Regions from separate parts of the Rhodopseudomonas sp. G2_2311 genome, predicted to be linked through region 1. Evidence: riboswitches for the same ligand, from Rfam matches in the RefSeq annotation. Region 1 holds a riboswitch; each other region holds the start of a gene.
The links. A riboswitch is a leader RNA that binds a small molecule or an ion and turns the genes downstream of it on or off. The one in region 1 is predicted to bind cobalamin.
Positions count from the first base shown of each region.

Region 1 (6,650 bases):
ATTTCCGGCTGACCCACGAGACGCCACAGGCTTATGTCCCTGATCGCTACACAGCGGATGAACTGCGCGCCGAGCTACGCAGCGTCACGGGCGACGGCACCGACCAAGTGCTGACGGAACTGTTGATCGAACGCGCGCGCAGCATCGCCGACTGGCTGATCGAGCACGGCGTGCATCTACAGCCGCCTGGCACCGGGGTGATGCCGTATTCCCGCCGCACCGCGTTTCCGCTCGGCGGCGGCAAGGCGATGATCAACGCGTTGTACGCCACCGCCGACCGGATGGGCGTCGCGATCAGCTACGACAGTGAGGCACGGTCGCTGCAGCGTGCCGAAGACGAAGGCTGGACGATCAACGTCCGATCCGCTGGGGCGGACGCCGCCATCCGCACGCGGAGCGTCGTTGTCTGTGCCGGTGGCCCCGGGGCCGACCCCGCCTGGTTGCAGGAAAATTTCGGCAGCACCGCCGAAGGCTGGATGGTCCGCGGCACGCCTTATTCGGACGGTCGTCTGCTCGATCTGCTGATCGCGGCCGGCGGCTGTACGATCGGCGATCCGACCACCTGTCATGTCGTTCCGGTCGACGCGCGCGGCCCGCAATTCGACGGCGGCATCGTTACCCGGATCACGTCGATTCCGCTCGGCCTCGTGGTCGACCGATCCGGCGCGCGCATCGATGTCGCAGGGGCCGGATCGCAGCCAACGCACTACGCCAAATGGGGACCAAGGATCGCCGCCTGCCCCGGCCAGATCGCTTATCTGGTGCTCGATACCCAAGGCCTCGCCCGTGCCGCGCCATCCGCCCTGGCGCCAGTCACTGCGCCGAACCTCGGCGAACTAGCTGCCGCGCTGCAGATCGATCCCACGGCTCTGTTGCAAAGCATCGAGGACTTCAATGCCGCCCCGGCCAACGCCGCGCGTACCATCGCGGAGCCACCATTTGCCGCCTATCCGATGCGGCCGGGGCTGACGTTCGTGCACTACGGCATCAAGGTGGATGCAACGATGCGGGTGGTCCAGGCCGACGGTCGCCGCCACGACGATCTGTTCGCGGCCGGCATGATCATGGCTGCGAATGTGCTGCGCCGCGGCTATCTCGCCGGGCTCGGCATCACCCTATCGGCAGTATTCGGCCAGATCGCAGGTGAGGAGGCAGCGCGCCATGTCCGCGGCTGATCCGATGCTCGAAGCCGAGCGCGTGCTGCGGATCTGCAGCGCCTGCATGTATTGCGATGGGCTCTGCCCGGTGTTTCCAGCGATCGACGGCAAGCACAACTTCAGCCTGAGCGACGTCAGCTACCTGTCGAACCTGTGCCACAACTGCCAGGGCTGCTGGCACGATTGCCAGTACGCACCACCGCATCCGTTCGCCGTCAATCTGCCGGCGACGTTCGCCGAACTGCGGCAGCACTCTTATGCCGACCATCTGTGGCCGCCCGCGCTCGGTCGCGCCTTTCGCGCCTCATCGCTCGCCGTGCCCGCCACCGTCGCGCTCGCGCTGCTGATCACCTTCGCGCTGGTGCTGGGCACGGGCTCACCAGAAGCATTACGGACGACATACGCTGGCGAAGGCGCGTTCTATCGCGTGCTGCCGTGGCCGGCGATGGCCGGGCTCGCAGGCGGCACGTTCGCGTGGGCGGTGACAGCGATCACGCTGGCGACCCTGCGATACTGGCGCACGATCGCGCCAAAGACGACGATCAGCGAGATCGTGCGCGCGCTGCCGATCGCGTTGTCGGACATCGTCACACTGCGCCACCTCGGCGGCGGCGGACCCGGCTGCCATGACCATGATGAGCGAACCTCGCAGCGGCGACGGATCTTGCATCACCTCACCGCCGGCGGCTTCGTGCTCAGCGGCCTGTCGACGATCGTAGCCTCGGCTTATCATCACCTGCTGGGCGTGATGGCGCCCTACCCGGTCGCCAGCCTGCCGGTGATGCTCGGGCTCGGCGGCGGCGTGACGATGACCGTCGGCGCTGTCGGGCTGCTGGGACTGGAAGCGTGGGCCGATCCTGCGCCGAGTGATCGCGGCGAAACCAGATTGAACGTTGCGTTTCTGATTCTGCTCACCCTGGTCGGCTCCAGTGGGCTCGCGGTGCTCGGCTTCCGCAGCACGCCGGCGATGGGGCTGTTGCTCACCACCCATCTCGGGCTGGTGTTCGGCCTGTTCGCCGCCCTGCCGTTCAGCAAGGCGCTGCACGCGCCGTTCCGGGCGGCGGCGCTGCTGCGTGCGGCGATCGACAGCCGCCGCAGCACGTTGGCGTGAGCCCCGGAGGCCTCCGGCGATACGCCTTGATCCCGATCAAGCTGGCGCGAATTTGATGAGGGCTCTCGGCGGCCAGTTGCCAATGATGGTCGATTGACAGTTCGCCGTTTCCGTCCCAAACATCCCGCGCCGACGGTGTCCTGTCCTCGGACAGGACGAAGAGGGAATATCGGAAGAACGCTGCCTTGCAGCGGTCGAGCCGAAGCTGCCCCCGCAACTGTAAACGGTGAGCCGACGCAACACGCCACTGGAGATATTCCGGGAAGGCTGCATCGGCGACGACCCGTGAGCCAGGAGACCTGCCGTCGCCTGCTATGATGACGTCGTTTCGGGCGGGGTGCCCCGGGATGTCTTTCGGCGGTCCGGAGTGCAGGTCCGTTCGCCGGTTTTGAGCCATCGCCCGCGATGGCCAACCGACGAGATTCGGCGCGATGCCGCCCACTGCGCTCCATCCCGGTGTCATTGCCGGTTCTCAGCCGTCGCTTCCGCCGGACCCCGCCGAGATCGCGGTGCTGTCGCCCTGCGCCGAGACGCTGGCGGCCTTCGTTCAGGCATGGCCCGGCAACGCCAACCGATTGTGCGTGAGCGATCTCGGAAGCTTCGCTGCGCAGGCATGTGATCGCTCCCTCGACGCGTCGCCGCTACGCGCGCTCCTGATCGCTCTGCCGGATCAGGCGCATCCTTGCCGTGAAGCCATCGAAGCAATCGCCGCATTCGCCGGCAGCCGACGCATTGCCTTCGCGGTCCTCTCTACCCGCGAGCAGCCCGACGTTCCGAGCGAACTGATCACTAACCTGCCCCCCACGACGCTCCGTCGCCTGAACAGGCTTTACATTCAGCGCGCTGGCGATGCCGCACACGCCATCCTGATGCAACTCGCCCTCGCCGCGGGCCTCAGCATCTCTGCCATGGACGCGCCGAGCGAGAGCGCGACTACCGAAGCCAACCAGCATCCCTCCATTCTCCCCGAGCTGATCGAGGACGCCGTCCGATGACCTACGCTTACGAACGAGACGGCGACGCGATCTATCGTCAGTCGTTTTCGATCATCCGCGCCGAAGCCGCGCTCGATCGGTTCACCCCCGACGAGGAAAAGATTGCGGTGCGTATCATCCACGCCAGCGGCATGGTCGAAGTCGCCGGCGACATCGCGTTCACGCCCGGATTTGTATCGTCCGGCCGCGCCGCGCTGCAGGCCGGGGCGCCGATCCTGTGCGACGCCCAGATGGTCGCCAACGGCGTCACCCGCAAGCGGCTGCCGGCCGACAACGAGGTGATCTGCACGCTGAACCATCCCGACGTTCCTGCGCTTGCCGCACAGCTCGGCACCACCCGATCGGCCGCCGCAGTCGATCTATGGCGCGACCGGATGCAGGGCGCGGTGGTGGCGATCGGCAATGCGCCGACCGCGCTGTTCCGCCTGCTCGAAATTCTGGCAGAGCCTGGCGCACCGCGCCCCGCGGCGATTATCGGCATCCCGGTCGGATTCGTCGGCGCCGCCGAATCCAAGGAAGCGCTGCTGGCGGACTCGCCCTCGCCTTGCGTGATCGTGCGTGGCCGCCGCGGTGGCAGCGCGATGACCGCGGCCGCAATCAACGCCCTGGCGAGCGAACGCGAATGAGCGCACCGACCGTTTACGGCGTCGGTGTCGGCCCCGGCGCACCCGACCTGATGAGCGTCCGCGCCGCGCAGCTGGTCGGCGAAGCGCGGGTGGTGGCGTATTTCCGCAAAGCCGGACGCCCCGGTCACGCCCGCCGCATCGCCGACGGACTGTTACCGGACGGCGTGATCGAAGAGCCGATGGACTATCCGGTAACGACCGAAATCACCCTCGACGATCCGGCCTATGCGGCGACGCTGCGCAGCTTCTACGAACAATGCGTCGCGCGGCTTTCCGAGCACATCGCGCAAGGCCGCGACGTCGTCGTGCTGTGTGAAGGCGATCCGTTCCTGTACGGCTCGTTCATGCATCTGCACAGCCGGCTGGCGCCGCGCGTCCGCGTCGAAGTCGTCCCCGGCATCTCCGGCATGGCGGCGTGCTGGACCGCGAGCGGCACGCCGATCACTTACGGCGACGACGTGCTTTGCGTGGTGCCAGCGACGCTCGGGCCGGACCGGCTGAAGGCGGCGTTCGCCACCGGCGATGCGATCGTGATCATGAAGCTCGGCCGCAATCTGCCGAAGGTGCGCCGCGCCCTCGACGACGCCGGCCTGCTCGATCGCGCGATCTATGTCGAGCGCGGCGCGATGGCCGATCAGGTGGTGATGCCGCTCGCCGACAAGACCACCGACGACGCGCCCTACTTCTCGATCGTGCTGGTCCACGGACAGGGGCGACGGCCATGACCGGATCTGTCGTTGTCGCGGGCCTCGGGCCCGGCGCGCAGGAACTGATCACACCGGAAGTCAGCGCCGCGCTGGCGCATGCGACCGATATCGTCGGCTACGCACCTTATGTCGCTCGCGTCGCCGAACGCGACGGCTTGCAGCGGCACGCTTCCGACAACCGCGAAGAACTCGATCGCGCAGGCTTCGCGCTGCGGCTGGCGACCGAGGGCCGGCATGTCGTCATCGTCTCCTCCGGCGATCCGGGCGTGTTCGCGATGGCGGCGGCGCTGTTCGAGGCGATCGAGGCCGGCGATCCGTCGTGGCGCGAGCTCGACATTCGCGTGCTCCCCGGCATCAGCGCGATGTTCGCCGCTGCAGCGCGGATCGGCGCGCCGCTCGGCCACGATTTCTGCGCGATCAACCTGTCGGACAATCTCAAGCCGTGGGAGACCGTCGAGAAGCGGCTGCGCGCCGCAGCGGAAGCCGATTTCGTGATCGCGCTGTACAACCCGATCTCGAAAGCCCGCCCCTGGCAGCTCGGCCGCGCCTTCGAGCTGCTGCGCAGCATCCATCCGGCGTCGGTGCCGGTGATCTTTGCGACCGCTATCAGCGATCCGCGCGAACGCATCGACGTGGCGCCGCTCGGCGAGGCGGTGCCGCAACGCGCCGACATGCGCACGCTGGTGATGATCGGCTCGTCGCAGACCAAGATCATTCCGCGTCGCAGCGGCTCCGCTTTCGTCTACACCCCGCGGTTCTCTGGAGCGCTGTCGTGACCAAGCCAGGCCATCACGTCGGCGACCGTGGCGACACAGTGCCGATCCGGCACCGCGGGCCGCTTCACCATGATCACCGGCAGCCCGAGTTCGCGCGCCGCGGTGATCTTGGCGACGGCTGCATCGCCGCCGGCGTTCTTGGCGACGACGATCTCGGTACGGTGCGCCTGCAGCAGCGCGCGGTCGCCGGCGAGATCGAACGGTCCGCGCGCCACCACGATATCGACGTTCGGCAACGGCAGCGGCCCGCGCGGTGGATCGACCAGCCGCACCAGATAAGCGTGCTGCGGCTGCGACGCGAACAATTCGAGGTTCTGGCGGCCGATGCCGAGAAACACCCGCCGCGGCGCAGCGCCGAGCGCACCGACCGCCTGATCGAGATCATTGACTTCGGTCCAGCGATCGCCAGTGGTGGCCTGCCACGCCGGCCGCTCCAGCGCCAGCAGCGGCACACCGGCTTCGGCGCAGGCGATCACCGCATGGCGGCTCATCTGCGCCGCGAACGGATGCGTCGCGTCGACGACGCGCTCGATCCGCTCGGCGCGCAAGTAATCGACCAGACCGCCGACGCCGCCGAAACCACCAACCCGAAACGGGATCGGCGGCGGCTTCGGGTGATCGGTACGGCCCGCGAACGACAGAACCGCGTCAATGTTGGGCTCGGCGGCGATCGTCCTGGCCAGCGCCGAGGCATCGGCCGTGCCACCGAGGATCAACACGCGCGAGCGATGCGATGAAGGGAGCGTCATGATCCGCAGCGATGACACGACGCAGCCCTGGCTGTCCATCGTCGGAATCGGTGAGGACGGCCTCGACGGGTTGTCGGCGCGCGCACGGGCGCTGCTGGACACAGCCGAACTGATCGTCGGCGGTGATCGCCATCTCTCCCTCGTCGCCGCATTGAACAAGCCCACAATGCCGTGGCGCGTGCCGTTCGCGGCCTCGCTCCCCGACGTGCTGGCGCAGCGTGGCCGCCGCGTCGTGGTGCTGTGCTCCGGCGATCCGTTCTGGCACGGCGCCGGCGCGGTACTGGCCGATCATCTCGCGCCCAAGGAATGGACCGCCGTCCCGGCGCCATCAACCTTTGCGTGGGCTGCGGCGCGGCTCGGCTGGCGCCTGGAGGACGCGGTGACGTTCGGCCTGCACGCGCGGCCGGTCACGACGCTGCGTCCGCATCTCCGCCCGCAGGCGCGGCTGATCGTGCTGGTGCGCGACGGCGCCGCGGTCGGCGACATCGCCGCGTATCTCGCAGCGAACGGCTTCGGCGCGTCCGAGCTC
Region 1 is NZ_JAZDRK010000003.1:116,671-123,320, reverse strand. It holds gene tcuA (FAD-dependent tricarballylate dehydrogenase TcuA) at 1-1,175, shown strand, start outside; gene tcuB (tricarballylate utilization 4Fe-4S protein TcuB) at 1,162-2,268, shown strand; cobalamin riboswitch at 2,385-2,590, shown strand; gene VRZ08_RS06000 (hypothetical protein) at 2,700-3,263, shown strand; gene VRZ08_RS05995 (precorrin-8X methylmutase) at 3,260-3,889, shown strand; gene VRZ08_RS05990 (precorrin-2 C(20)-methyltransferase) at 3,886-4,614, shown strand; gene cobJ (precorrin-3B C(17)-methyltransferase) at 4,611-5,372, shown strand; gene VRZ08_RS05980 (cobalt-precorrin-6A reductase) at 5,339-6,121, opposite strand; gene cbiE (precorrin-6y C5,15-methyltransferase (decarboxylating) subunit CbiE) at 6,120-6,650, shown strand, end outside.

Region 2 (6,650 bases), on a different contig from region 1:
GCGCGCAGCCAGGGCGTCACGCAGCGCCGCGATCGCCGCGGTGTCGCCGCTCGCCGCCAGCGCCCGATAAAAGATCACTAACGCGCGGCGGCGCTGCGATGGCAGGGGCTCGGCCGGCCAGACCCCTGCGGCCGGCATCGGCCGCGGCGGCGGCGGGCAGTCGTCGCGCAGGATCATCCAGGCGGCGTAGCGCAGCGCTAAGCGGATGTTCTCGGCGCCGCCCTCGCTGCAATAGCGCCACAGCGCGTGAGCATCGTCGAGATCGGCGGTGCTACGCGCAGCCAGCTCCGCATTCCACTCCATCTCGCCCGGAATACAGACGAACTGCGCGCCCCGCGCCAGCGCATCGCGCCGCAGGCTGTCGACGCCATGCGGCCAGTAGGCCTCGCCACCGAGCATCCGCAGGATGACGAGCTTGGCTTTCGCCAGCGTGCGCTCGACATAAAGATCGACCGAGGCCGGATGGCCGAGCGCCAGAAAATTGGTGAGCTGGAGCGTCGGATAGTCGTCCGGCATTCCGGCCCGCGCAGCACCGAACGCCGCAAGATCGCTGTCGGCCGCCGACAACACCACGATATCGGCCGTCGCCTGACCAAGATCGCGCGCGACATCGCCGTCGTCGATGCTGACGCTGGTGTCGAGCTTCAGGTGCATCTGGAGCACCGTTGCTGTGCGACCACCCTCTCTACGTCATTGCGAGCGAAGCGAAGCAATCCAGACTCGGGGCCGATGCCCCTGGATTGCTTCGTCGCTTCGCTCCTCGCAATGACGGGGAGAGGCATATGAACTACCCCGCCAGCGCGCGGCGGGCGGCGTCGGCGTCGAAGCCTTTGAGGCCGATTACCACCAGATGGTCGGGACGCTCGGCATCGGGACGGGCGAAGGCGAGATCGATGCGCGAGCCGACCGCCTGCACCACGACCGGGGCCGGCTTGCCGGCGACCCGAGCATGGCCCTTGACGCGCAGCACGCCCTCGAGCCCCAGCGCATCGCCGACGCGCGCCTTCATGGCGTCCAGCGTCTCCGCCGGCTGCGGCGTGATCACCAGCGAGTCGAAATCGTCGTGATCGTGCTCCTCGCCTTCGGCATGATGGCCGGCGCGGGATGCAAGATCATTCTCGGCTTCGGCATCGAGCCCGATCAGCACCGACGGCGCCAGCGTGCCATGCGAGCGGACGATGCGGACGTTCGGCCGCACCCGGCTCGCCAGCTTGGCTTCGAGCGCGGCAAGCTGGTCGGGCGCGACCAGATCGCTCTTCGACAACACCACCAGATCGGCGCAGGCGAGTTGGTCCTCGAACACTTCCTCGATCGGATCGTCATGCGTGGCGTCGCGCTGCGCCTTCACCGCATCGTCGTCGAGCGGCACCCGGCCTTCGCTCAGCGCCAGCGCGTCGACCACCGTGACGACGCCGTCGGCGGTGGCGCGCGTCTTCACCGCGGGCCAGGCGAACGCCTTCAGCAGCGGCTGCGGCAGCGCCAGCCCGGAGGTTTCGATCACGATCGCGTCGAGCGGCGTGTCGCGGTTCAGCAGCTTTTCCATCGTCGGGATGAAATCGTCGGCGACCGTGCAGCAGATGCAGCCGTTGGTGAGTTCGACGATGTCGCCCGGCGCGCACACCGACGCGCCGCAATCCTCGACCAGCGAGCCGTCGAAACCGGCATCGCCGAATTCATTGACGATCACCGCGATGCGGCGGCCGCTCGACTGATTGAGCAGCGCGCGCAGCAGCGTGGTCTTGCCGGCGCCGAGAAAGCCGGTGAGCACCGTGACGGGAACGCGGGCGGTCATGAACTACTCTCCTGATTGGCGTTTCAGCCACAGCGGCAGGCCGGCGGCGATGAAGGCGACGTGGGGCACGGCGGCAGCGATAGTCTGATTGAGGCGGCCTTGCGCGTCGCGGAAGGCGCGGCCGAGCGGTGTTTCCGGCACCAGGCCGAGGCCGACTTCGTTGGAGACGAGCACGATCGGACCGGCGGCGACGCCGAGATAGCGCGCCAGCCGCCTCGCCTCGACCTCGGGATCGCGGCCGGCTTCCATCAGGTTGAACAGCCACAGCGTCAGGCAATCGACCAGCACGGCGCGGCCGCGGCCGGCGTGCTGGGTCAGCGCATCGACCAGCCCGAGCGGCTCCTCTATCGTGGTCCAGCCGTCACCACGGCGGGCGCGGTGATGCGCGATGCGATCGGACATTTCGTCGTCGCTGGCGGTGGCAGTCGCGAGATAGATCCTGGCGAGACCGCTGCCTGTGACCAGCCGTTCGCCGAACACCGATTTGCCGGAGCGCGCGCCGCCGAGCACCAGGGTGGAGATCAGCGCGCTCATGCCGGCGCCCGCCCATCGTCGGGAGACCATTGCGGCGGCGGCAGGCGGACGACGGTGCCCTTGCGCAGGACTTCAGGTCGCTGCCGCCACGGCACCAAACCGTAGTGACTGTCCTGATAGGAGGCCACGAACGTCGCCACCGCGTCAGCGCCGCCGGCGCCATCGAGATCACCGAACACGAAGGTGTAGCCGCCTTCGCTCGACACCGCGACGGTGGCGGCACGCTTGCATGCGGACAGGCACTGCACGGCGCGCACCTGCACCGCGCCGGCGCCGGCCAGCGCGGCGCGGACGGCTTCCAGCATCGGTGCACCGACGGCGACGCCGTCGATCGTCTTGCAGGTGGTGCAGACGCTGACCATCACCGGCGCGCCAGGCAGCATGCGCGGCGGGTCGGCGCTCACATCGGCAGGGGGCTCGGAATCCATCGGGCTCGAATCATCGCGTCAGCTATCGAGCTTTGTCGGAACGCGCGGGAGAGGCCTTTGCCGTCCGCACTGCTTCCGTCCGGTGCACCCCGCCCCGACGACCCTTCAAAGCACAATACGCGATGGCAGGTCTCCTGGCTCGCGAGTCGCCGCCATTCGCCGCCTTCCCAGGAATTCCCAGTGGCCTCGGCGATGGCTCGTCGCTTACAGTTGCGGGGGCAGCTCCGGGATCGAGACGCACCGCGTCTCCCACCGGCTTCCCTTTTCACCTTCCTTGCGGAAGGACCATCGTCCGGCACGCTAGCTGCGACGCTGTTGCGGGTCAACAACGCGAAGGTGGTGTTGACCGGGCTTGCGCGTTTGCCTCAGTTGCGCGCCTTGCCGAACCAAAGGACCATCTGATGCCGACCGAAACCCTCGTCACCTGGCAGCCGCCGTCGATCACCCCGGTCGACCCGTCGCTGAAAGCAACCTTGCGGGCGCGGGTGGACGGCAAGGCCAAGCCGCTCGGCTCGCTCGGGCGGATCGAAGACCTCGCGATCGAACTCGCCATGATGCGGCACCCGCAACCGCCGCAACTCGACAACGCGGTGCTGATGGTGTTCGCCGGCGACCATGGCCTGACCGAAGAAGGCGTGTCGCAATATCCGTCCGCCGTGACGGTAGCGATGGTGATGACCTATCTGGCCGGTAAGGCCACCGCCAACGCATTCGCAGCCGCCAACCATGTCGACGTCCGGGTGATCGACGCCGGTGTCGCCGCCGAGTTGCCGAAGCATCCCGATCTGATCGACGCCAAGGTGCGGATGGGAACCGCCAACGCGGCGCGTCAGCCGGCGATGAGCGTCGCGGAGGCGTGCCAGGCACTCGATCGCGGCGCCGAACTGGCACGCGCCGAGATCGCCGCGGGCGCGGACGTGATCGCGCTGGGTGAGATGGGGATCGGCAACACGGCTTCGTCGTCGCTGCTGCTGCACCGCCTCGGCCCGGCGCCGCTCGATCAGAGCATCGGGATCGGCGCCGGCCAGGATGCTGACGGCATGGCCAAGAAGAAGGCGGCGATCGAAAAGGCGGCGATGCGCAGCCCCGCCACCGCACCGCTGGAGGTGCTGGCCGAGTTCGGCGGGCTGGAGATTGCCATGATGGCGGGCGCGGTGCTGGGCGCCGCCTCGCAGCGCCGGCCGGTGATCGTCGATGGCTTCATCGCCACGGCCGCGGCGCTGGTGGCGGTGCGGCTGGCGCCGGAAGCCCGCGATTATTGCGTATTCGCCCATCGCTCGGCCGAACGCGGCCATGATCTCGCGCTGCAGGCGATGGATGCCGCGCCGCTGCTCGATCTGCGGCTGCGGCTCGGCGAAGGCACCGGCGCGATCCTCGCCGTGCCGCTGGTGCGCGCCGCTTCGCGGCTGCTCACGGACGTCGCCGATCTCGCCGACGTGCTGGCGGGCAAGCTGTGAGTACGGTGCTGAACAAGATGGCGGCGATGACCGATCCGGCCGAGATCGCAGCCGCCAACGCCAACCCGCCGGTGTTCGACGAAGCGTTTCGGGAGAAGTTCGCCGAGCTGATCGCGTGGCGCCGCGACGTCCGCCGCTTCACGACCGATCCGGTCGCGCCGGAGCTGATCGATCAGCTGCTCGACCTCGCCCAGCTCGCCCCATCGGTTGGTAACAGCCAGCCGTGGCGCTGGATCAGCGTCGACTCGGCCGAGATGCGGGCGCGGATCCGCACCAACTTCCTGCGCTGCAACGAGGTGGCGGCGAGCGCGTATCAGGGCGAGCGTGCGGCGCTGTACGCCAAACTCAAGCTCGAAGGCATCGACGTGGCGCCGCGGCAGTTCGCGCTGTTCTGCGACCGCGAGACGGCGCAGGGCCTCGGCGTCGGGCGCCAGACCATGCCCGAAGCGCTCGATTACTCCGTCGTGGCGATGATCGAGACGTTCTGGCTCGCCGCGCGGACGCTCGGCCTCGGAGTCGGCTGGGTATCGATCCTTGATCCAGAGGCGATCACCACCGAGCTCGACGTGCCGGCGACCTGGAAGTTCATCGCCTATCTGTGCGTCGGCTGGCCGGTGGAACACCACGTCGACCCGGAACTGGTGCGCCATCACTGGCAGGACCGCACCACCGCAGGCCGCATTGTGCTGTCGCGCTGAGTTCCATCGGTGCGCGGGCGCACCGAGTGTCCGCGCTGTTTGTTGATCGTTAAGGCAAGATCGCGGCGAGAGCCGCAATTTGCAAGAAATCGTCACATTCGCGCGTCAGGACTCCGTCCGCGTTTCCGATAACGGAGGACCGGACATGCGAACTACCAACCTTTGGACGACCGCTTTGTTTGCCGGCGCGCTGGTCGCGTCGAGCCTCTCTGCCGCACCGGCGTTGGCGCGCGGCCAGCAAGATCAGCGCAACGCTGGCGAGGCCGCAGCGACGGCGTCGGGATGCAGCTCCTACGAACGCGCACCCGACGGATCATGGCGCCAGATTCCCTGCCTTTCGAGCGGACCGGCCGCCGCGATTACGCGCAGCTCGTCAAGCCGAAGCTCAGAAGCCAGCAATTGATCACAGCGCCTTCAAGACAACCGGCGCGGTCTCGGTCGTCCTGGCCTTTACGCTTCAGTCCCGTCGCTGCTGATGACCGGAGCAATCCGGCATCAGCAGCGAACGGGATGGCATCTGCTCGGACTTAACGCCCGAACAGTCCGGTGATCGTCGTCTTCGCCAGGGTGTGGAAGTTGAGATCGAAGCCGACCAGCGCTGGCATCGCGGTAGCGCCTGCGTTCGGCAGCTTTTCGACGTCGACCGCGAATACCGTGATCTGATAGCGGTGCGGCTTGTCGCCCGGCGGCGGGCACGGGCCGCCGTAACCGGGCACGCCGAAATCCGTCAGGCCCTGGATCGTGCCTTCGGGCATCAACCCCTTCGCGATATCGCCCGCGCCCTTCGGCAGCGACGTCGTCGTGGCCGGAATGTTGAACACCACCCAATGCCACCAGCCGCTGCCGGTCGGCGCATCGGGATCGTACATCGTCACCGCGAAGCTCTTGGTGCCGGCGGGCGCGTCGCTCCAGCTCAGCGCCGGCGAGACGTTGGCGCCGGTGCAGCCGAAGCTGTTGAACAATTGCTCGTGGGCGATCGTTGCGCCTTCGGCGATGTCGGGACTGGTGAGCTTCATGGCCTGCACTCCTGCCGCATGCGGGCGCGCACGCCGGCTGGCGCGCAGCGCACGTCATCGGGTCGCTGATGTCGTGGTCCCCGCCGGGCGGCGAGGCGGCGCGATGCTAGCAAGCCGAAACGGGGGACGGAAGCTCATGCGCGGCTCGAGGCCGGCGACAAATCCGCCGATTATTCCGGCTTGGCAGCCGGCGCCTTGCGGGACGGCCTCAGCAGCAGCGGAAAACCGGAAAAGAAGGTGTTGGAATTGATCAGCAGCGGAATGCCGAGCCATTCTGACACGGTCCGCGGACCGCTGCGCAGCTCCTCACGCCGGGCCTGAGGCGGGGCCGGCCGCGCCGGTGATGCCGCTGGCGCCGACTTGACCGCCTGCGCCGCAGGATCGGGGGCCGGCTGGACTTCAGTCTTCGCCGGCTGCGCGGGAGCCGGCGCCGCAGAGCCAGCGGTGCTCGTCGCGCCCGCCTCTTTGCCGCCGTGCCGTTCGAGAATGCCGCTGGCCACGAGTGCCGACCCGAACGGCGGCTCGACCCGAACCACGGCCCCGCCGCCGCTCGGACCGCGGCGATCGGGCACCTCGACCAGTTCGACCCGGTTGAAGCCGCGCTGCTTGAGTTCGGCGACTGCGGCCTTGGCCTGTGTGGCGCTGTCGAAGGTGCGGGTGATCTGCGTCATGTCTGGCATGCCTCGGAGGGTTGCTCGTCGGCGTGCAAACGACCTGAAGCGCAG
Region 2 is NZ_JAZDRK010000002.1:342,741-349,390, reverse strand. It holds gene cobN (cobaltochelatase subunit CobN) at 1-654, opposite strand, end outside; gene cobW (cobalamin biosynthesis protein CobW) at 788-1,792, opposite strand; gene cobU (bifunctional adenosylcobinamide kinase/adenosylcobinamide-phosphate guanylyltransferase) at 1,796-2,326, opposite strand; gene VRZ08_RS04570 (DUF1636 domain-containing protein) at 2,323-2,754, opposite strand; cobalamin riboswitch at 2,861-3,059, opposite strand; gene cobT (nicotinate-nucleotide--dimethylbenzimidazole phosphoribosyltransferase) at 3,156-4,211, shown strand; gene bluB (5,6-dimethylbenzimidazole synthase) at 4,238-4,909, shown strand; gene VRZ08_RS04555 (YbhB/YbcL family Raf kinase inhibitor-like protein) at 5,437-5,925, opposite strand; gene VRZ08_RS04550 (hypothetical protein) at 6,096-6,596, opposite strand.
Region 2: another riboswitch for cobalamin. It lies ahead of VRZ08_RS04570 (DUF1636 domain-containing protein); the one in region 1 lies ahead of VRZ08_RS06000 (hypothetical protein).

Region 3 (6,650 bases), on a different contig from region 1:
CGAGCCATGCGCGGTCCAGACGCCGTTCATCCACAGCCCGACGCCGTCGCTCGGAATCAGGTCGGCAATGCGCGGGAGATTCGCACGCAGGAAGTCGTCGACCGAGGCATCGAACGACATCTGGCTGGTCAGCGCATCGAGCGTCCGGCGGGTGCGCAGCGACGACTGGAAACGGCGCTGGTGATGGACCGCGGTGAAATGCAGCGAGAAGAAATCGGCGAACATTTCGGCGGCGACGCGCTGGGCCATCGGCACTACACGCGGTTCGTAGTGATGGCAGGCGATCAGCCCCCACAGCGTGCCGTCGATGATGATCGACAGCGACATCGAGGCGCTGACGCCCATGTTGCGCAGATATTCGAGATGGATCGGCGAGACGCTGCGCAGGTGCGCGAACGACAGATCGAGCGCGGCGCCGGAAGCATCGCGCTCCGGCACGATCCGGCTGCTGTCGCCGCGCGAATCCGAGATCACGCGGATCGCGTTCTTTAGATACAGCAGTCGCGCCTGCTGCGGGATGTCGGAGGCCGGGAAGTGCTGGCCGAGAAAGCTCTCGAGGTCGCTGCGCTTGGCCTCCCCGATCACCTTGCCGGATCCGTCGGCCGCGAAGCGATACATCATCACCCGGTGATAGCCGAGCATCGCCTGCAGATAGCGCGGCACCCGCGCCGCCATCTCGTCGAGCGACTTCAGCTCCTTGGTGCGTGCGATGATCTGCCGCGTCAGCCGTAGCGGGTTGTCGGCCTGGTCGGCGGCCGCGGGCTCGAATTCGATGATCGAGGTGCCGTCGTGATGATGCAGCGAGACGTCGAAGGTGCGTCCGGTGCCGCCGTCGCGCCAGCCGAAGATCAGCGCCGGCCGCTTCGGATCGGAGGCCTGCGCCAGCGCGTTGCGTAGCGTATGGGCTTCGGTCTCGCCGAAGTAATCGGCCAGCAGCTCGCCGACCCGCGGCGTCTCGCGGCCCAGGATCGCGCCGGCGTTCTCCGAGATGCGCGTGATCCGTACCGCTTGCGAGTCGCACGCCAGCAGGCAGCCGCGCGGCTGAATGCTGCCGGGAATATGGATCGGCTCGCGATCGCAAGAGGTGAGATCGACCTTATGCGGCACGGCGTGCCCTCCGCGTCGTCGCGGCGCACGTTGCTACACACCTGATCTCATTTGAGCGATGAGCAGAAGCCGTCGTCGATAGGATCGTTGCGCCTACAGCCAATGGGTGCCTTACGGTGTGGGGAGGGGCGAGCTGACAAGCCGTCCACCGGGCTAAGGCTGGAGACACTCGCAACGTGCCTCGCTTGGACGCTGGAACCAATGTAGCCGCAGCGCATTATTTGTTCCGTTCACTAGTAGACAGAGGAACAGCCGTGATCGCCTCTTCTGAGCGACCGAACAACAACTTGTTGCGAGCACTGAGCCCGAGCGATTTCGAGCTGGTGCGTCCGCATCTGAGGTGCGAGACCCGGGCCGCCGGCGATCTGTTGTATCGCCCCGGCGATCACGTCGGCAGCGCGTTCTTCCCGTGCGGGCCGAGCCTCGTCTCCTATGAGGTGACCGACGGCGACGGCCGCGGCGTCGAGACGGTGCTGGTTGGGCGCGAAGGCGCGGTCGGCGGCATCGTCAGCTCCGGTTTCCTGCCGGCGTATTGCCTGATCGTCGTCAAGTTCGAGGGCCCGTTCGTCCGCATGCCGATCCTCAACATTCAGGCCGCCAAGGATCGGTCGCCGAGCTTCAAGGCCTTTTTCGCGCGTTACGCCGACTGTCTGATGGCGCAGATGTTTCAATCGACCGCGTGCAACGCGATCCATTCGATCGAGCAGCGCACCGCGAAGTGGATCGCGGCGGCGATGGACCGCACCGGCGACAGCATGGTGCCGCTCACCCATGAACAGCTCGCCGCGATGATGGGCGTCGGCCGCAGCTACACCAGCCGCGTGCTGCAGGCATTTCGCCAGGAGGGCATTCTCACGACGCGGCGCGGCGCCCTGATCGTCGACGATGCCGACAAGCTGCGGTCGCGGGCCTGCCGCTGCAATGATGCGGTGAAGGAGCACTTCGACGTGGTGCTGCGCGGGGTCTATCCCGAGCCGGACGACGCTGCCGCGTAGCTTTCGGAGAGCTTCAGCGCGCCGGTGCGCGCTTCAGGTGCAGGTAGCCGGGATCGAATTCGCCGATCTTGGCGAGCCCCTGCCAGTTGCGGATCGTCAGCACCCCATAGCGGAAGTCCATCGTCTTCGACGCCCGCAGCGACGAGATCGTGCGATTGACGGTGGCGATCGCCATGCCCAGCGTGTCGCCGAGTTGGGCGAGGCTGATCGGGAGCTGCATCGAGTTACCGTCGGTCAGCTTCGAGACCTCGGCACGGTAGAACAATTCGCAGAACAGATGCGCCATCCGCGCCTTCATCGTCCGGGCCGAATTGTTGGTGATCGCTTCGCGGAAAATCGCCGCGTCCACGAGGGTTTCGCGCCAGATCGCAAAGCCGAGACCGGGCCGGGCTTCGAACATCCGCAGGATCTCCCGATGCGGGATGATCGCCGTCACCGCGTGCCCAATCGCACACAGCGAATGATCCATCCGCTCCAAAAAAACCCCCTGCGCATCCGGCAGGTCGCCGACCATGTGAAACGACAGGAATTGGCGGCGGCCGTTTCGCTGCAAATGGTACCGTCCGACCATGCCTTCGACGACGAGTGCGGCGCCCTTCGGCGTTTCGCCTTGGCGGATCAGATCCTCGCTGCTCTCGAGCTCCCGCAGCGTAAAACTCAAATTGCGGATTGCGGTGAGGTCATCGGCCGACAGACGGGAATGCTCGCGCAGTTTGTCGATCAGGACGCGATGGACATCCTTCATGGTCCGCCTTTCAAGTTAGATCATCTGATAGGGTTGATGGAACTTGGGGGCTTCAACTCCGGGAGGCGGCAGAGGTTTCTATTTTTTCGGACGCCGGGCGGCAGCGGTCGTCGTCGCTTGCGAGGCATGGCTCTGACGTGCTCTGTCGGACGAATCATGACTGCGCGAGGATGACCGATGAACGACTTCAGCCGGCTCTGGCTGGTGCGGCATGCGCCGGTGGATGGGCCAAAGGGCGTGATTCACGCTCCCGACGCGCCGGTCGATCTCGGCGACACTGCGGTGCTCGCTGCGCTCGGCGAAAAACTGCCGCACGATGCGACGGTGGTCGCAAGCCCGAGCCGGCGTACGCGCGAGACCGCCGCAGCACTCCGCTTCGATGCGATGCTCGACCCCGATTTCCGCGAGCAGGATTTTGGCAGCTGGACCGGGCGCCGTCACGACGATCTGTCGCGCGAACTCGGCCCGGCCTACGATGCATTCTGGCAGGATGCGGCGCGCTTGGCGCCGCCGGGCGGCGAGAGCTTCGTCGATCAGATCGAACGGGTGCGGCGCGGTCTGGCGCGGCTGCCCGCTGGTGACGTCGTGCTGGTGGTACACTCCGGCACCATTCGCGCCGTACTGGCGATTGCCCTTAAGGCATCCCCCGAGGCTGCGCTCAGCTTTGTGATCGATCCGCTGTCGCTGACGCAGATCGACCGGCTGGGTTCGTCCGGCTGGCGGATCGTCTGGGTCAATCGCGTAGTCGGTTAGGCTGGCCGTTTAGAACGAAGCCTTTTTGCTTGCACAGGCTGCAGCCCCGTGCTCTGGTTTTGACGTCTTCGGTGCCTCGCGTGCGAGGTGAAACTGGGAATACGGTGCGGTGTTTTTCGCCAAATCCGTAGCTGCCCCCGCAACTGTAAGCGGATCTGTCCGGATCATATGCCACTGACGCCATCGGCGTCGGGAAGGCGATCCAGACGACATCCGTGAGCCAGGAGACCGGCCGAAGACGGAAGCATCTAACCGATCGACGGCGGGTCGAGAGCGGAGCAGCGATGACCGAATTCTCTTAGCAGGCAAAGCCGCGCGCGGCGCAGGAGCAGCGTCACGCGACGCTTGGCATCGCCTAGCACTCATCCCCCTTCAATCAGAATCAGCCACAGCGCCGCCGCGATCGAGCCGGCGGCCAATTGCTGCGGCGCGAGGGAACGGTCATGGAGCCGAAAGACACAACGACCAACGAAGCCTTCAAGGGCTTCACCAACGAGGCCTGCCCGTTTCTGCCGTGCCATCGCGGCGTCGAGCGGGAATTCAACTGCCTGTTCTGTTACTGCCCGCTGAGCGCCTATCAGTGCCCCGGCCCCTACAAGACCTTCGTCGATCGCAATGGGCTGACGCGCAAGGATTGTTCGGACTGCACCTTGCCGCACAACGGCTATCGGCGGTCGTGGAATTTCATCCAGCGCTGGTTGGAGCGGCCGGTGCCTTGGGACAGCCAGCCCCAGGATCCGCGCCGCCTCAAGCGTGAAGTCTCGGAAAGCGGCGACTGAACATTGCCGCCGCCTCCGCACCGCTGGATTGCAGCGGCAGCGGAGGCGCCGGCATTTTTCGCGTTAGAGCGAGCGGGCGATCAGCAGCTTCATCACCTCGTTGGTTCCGCCATAGATCTTCTGAATCCGCGAGTCGATGAACATCCGGCCGATTGGGTATTCCTGCATGTAGCCGTAGCCTCCGTGCAGTTGCAGGCACTCGTCCACGGTCTCGACCTGCTTCTGCGTCGTCCACCATTTCGCCATCGAGGCGGTGACGGCGTCGAGATTGCCGGCGATCAGCTGCACCAGACAGAAGTCGACGAACACCCGTGCGATGAAGGCTTCGGTCTTGCGTTCGGCGAGCGTGAAAGCTGTATTCTGGAATTCGATAATCGGCTGGCCGAACGCCTTGCGCTCCCGCGTATACTCCGAAGTCAGCGCGACCGCGCGCTCCATCGCCGCCACGGCGCCGATCGCGATGATCAGGCGCTCTTGCGGCAGCTGCTGCATCAGCTGCACGAAGCCTTTGCCCTCTTCGCCGCCGAGCAGGTTCTCCTTCGGCGTGCGGGCATTCTCGAAGAACAGCTCGGAGGTGTCGGAGGCGTGCAGGCCGATCTTGTCGAGGTTGCGGCCGCGCTTGAAGCCGGGGTTGTCCTTGGTCTCCAGCACGATCAGCGACAGCCCTTTGGCGCCGGCACCGCCGGTGCGGGCAACCACGATGATCAGGTCGCAGTTCTGGCCGTTGGTGATGAATGTCTTCTGGCCGTTGATGACGTAGTCGTCGCCGTCGAGCTTGGCGGTGGTGCGCACGCTCTGCAGGTCCGAGCCGGTGCCGGGCTCGGTCATCGCGATCGCGCCGATCAGCTCGCCGCGCGCCATGCCGGGCAGCCAACGCCGCTTCTGCTCTTCCGAGCCATAGTTGAGGATGTAGTGCGCCACGATGCCGCTCGACACGGTGACGCCGGACAGCGCGTCGGGGACGATCTTCTCCATGTCCTCATAGACCGCGGCATCATAGGCGAAGCTGGCGCCGAGCCCGCCATACTCTTCCGGAACGCTGGGCAACAGCGCCCCCATTTCGCCGAGCTTCAGCCAGGCCGAACGATCGACCATCTTCTGCTTGCGCCACTTGTCGCCATGGGGTGCGAGGTCCTTGGCGAGGAATTTGCGAAACTGGTCGCGGAACGTGTCCAGTTCTTCGGTCATCCAGGGCGATCGGTATTCCATGTTTCCTCACTCGAATGGGCGGCCGCTTGGCACGGCGCATCGCCCGCTGATCTAGGCCAGTTCGGCGGTGCAGGATAGACGTTGCGACCGCCGTATCTTGCGGCGTGTCGCTGCAGGCGGCTGCGCTGTTCGCAGCCGCAGCATGCGCGACGATGGAGGGCGCTCAGGTGGCGCTGTCGATCAGGCTTTCAAGCAGCCGCTTCAGCTCGGCGGTGGCCTTGTCGCCGTAGTTTTCGGCGATATGCGCCTCTTGGCTCAGCGCCAACGTATTGAGACGCTGGGTCAGAGCTTTGCCGCGGTCGGAGGTGTACATCAGCACCTTGCGGCGATCCTCCGGATCCTGGACGCGATACACCAGCGAATCCGAAACCATCCGATCGATCATCTTGGTCAGGGTCGGATGATTAAGCAGCACCGCCTCGGCGAGTTCGCCCATCGAATGGCCCTTGCCGTCGGACAGCACCTTGAGGATGCGCCATTGCTCGACCGGCACCCCTTCGCTGCGTAGCCGTGCTTCGAGCTGGCGGTTGATCTCCCGATTGGCCTGCGCCAGCAGATAGGCGAGGTGTTCGGTGATCGGCGGATTGCGGGTCGGCGATTTGGCCACGATGAGACTTTATCGTTCCGTCTGAGTGAATCGGATGCGCAGTTTGCTGCATCTATATGCACAGCAATCCTTGAAGATTCAATATTTTCGAATAGCATCGATCGTCGAACCCGGGGAGGGGACTTCGGCGGGATCACCCGCACCTGGCAGGAGAGGGCGTGCTTTCGGCTGTCGATCTCGGACATAGTGGCGCCTATGGAGTGCCGCCGCTCGGTCTTCTCGAGCGCGGCGCGCTTACCGACGCGCGTTGGGTGGAAGGGCCGGGAGACGGCGGCGGCGCGGCCTCGCGCCGCGCACGCAACAAGCTTCGCGTTGCGAATTTCGTCACCTTCCAGGGCTCGCCCGGGCTGTGGGGACCGGCCTCGACCAATGCGGCGCTGCTTGCGGCTGCGGAAATCAACAAGCGCGGCGGCATCCTGGGCCGCGAGGTCGAACTGGTGTTCAGCGATGCCGGG
Region 3 is NZ_JAZDRK010000016.1:59,929-66,578, reverse strand. It holds gene VRZ08_RS18815 (HWE histidine kinase domain-containing protein) at 1-1,107, opposite strand, end outside; gene VRZ08_RS18810 (Crp/Fnr family transcriptional regulator) at 1,362-2,102, shown strand; gene VRZ08_RS18805 (Crp/Fnr family transcriptional regulator) at 2,116-2,847, opposite strand; gene VRZ08_RS18800 (histidine phosphatase family protein) at 3,025-3,600, shown strand; cobalamin riboswitch at 3,653-3,852, shown strand; gene VRZ08_RS18795 (cysteine-rich small domain-containing protein) at 4,044-4,379, shown strand; gene VRZ08_RS18790 (acyl-CoA dehydrogenase family protein) at 4,443-5,588, opposite strand; gene VRZ08_RS18785 (MarR family winged helix-turn-helix transcriptional regulator) at 5,752-6,195, opposite strand; gene VRZ08_RS18780 (substrate-binding domain-containing protein) at 6,354-6,650, shown strand, end outside.
Region 3: another riboswitch for cobalamin. It lies ahead of VRZ08_RS18795 (cysteine-rich small domain-containing protein); the one in region 1 lies ahead of VRZ08_RS06000 (hypothetical protein).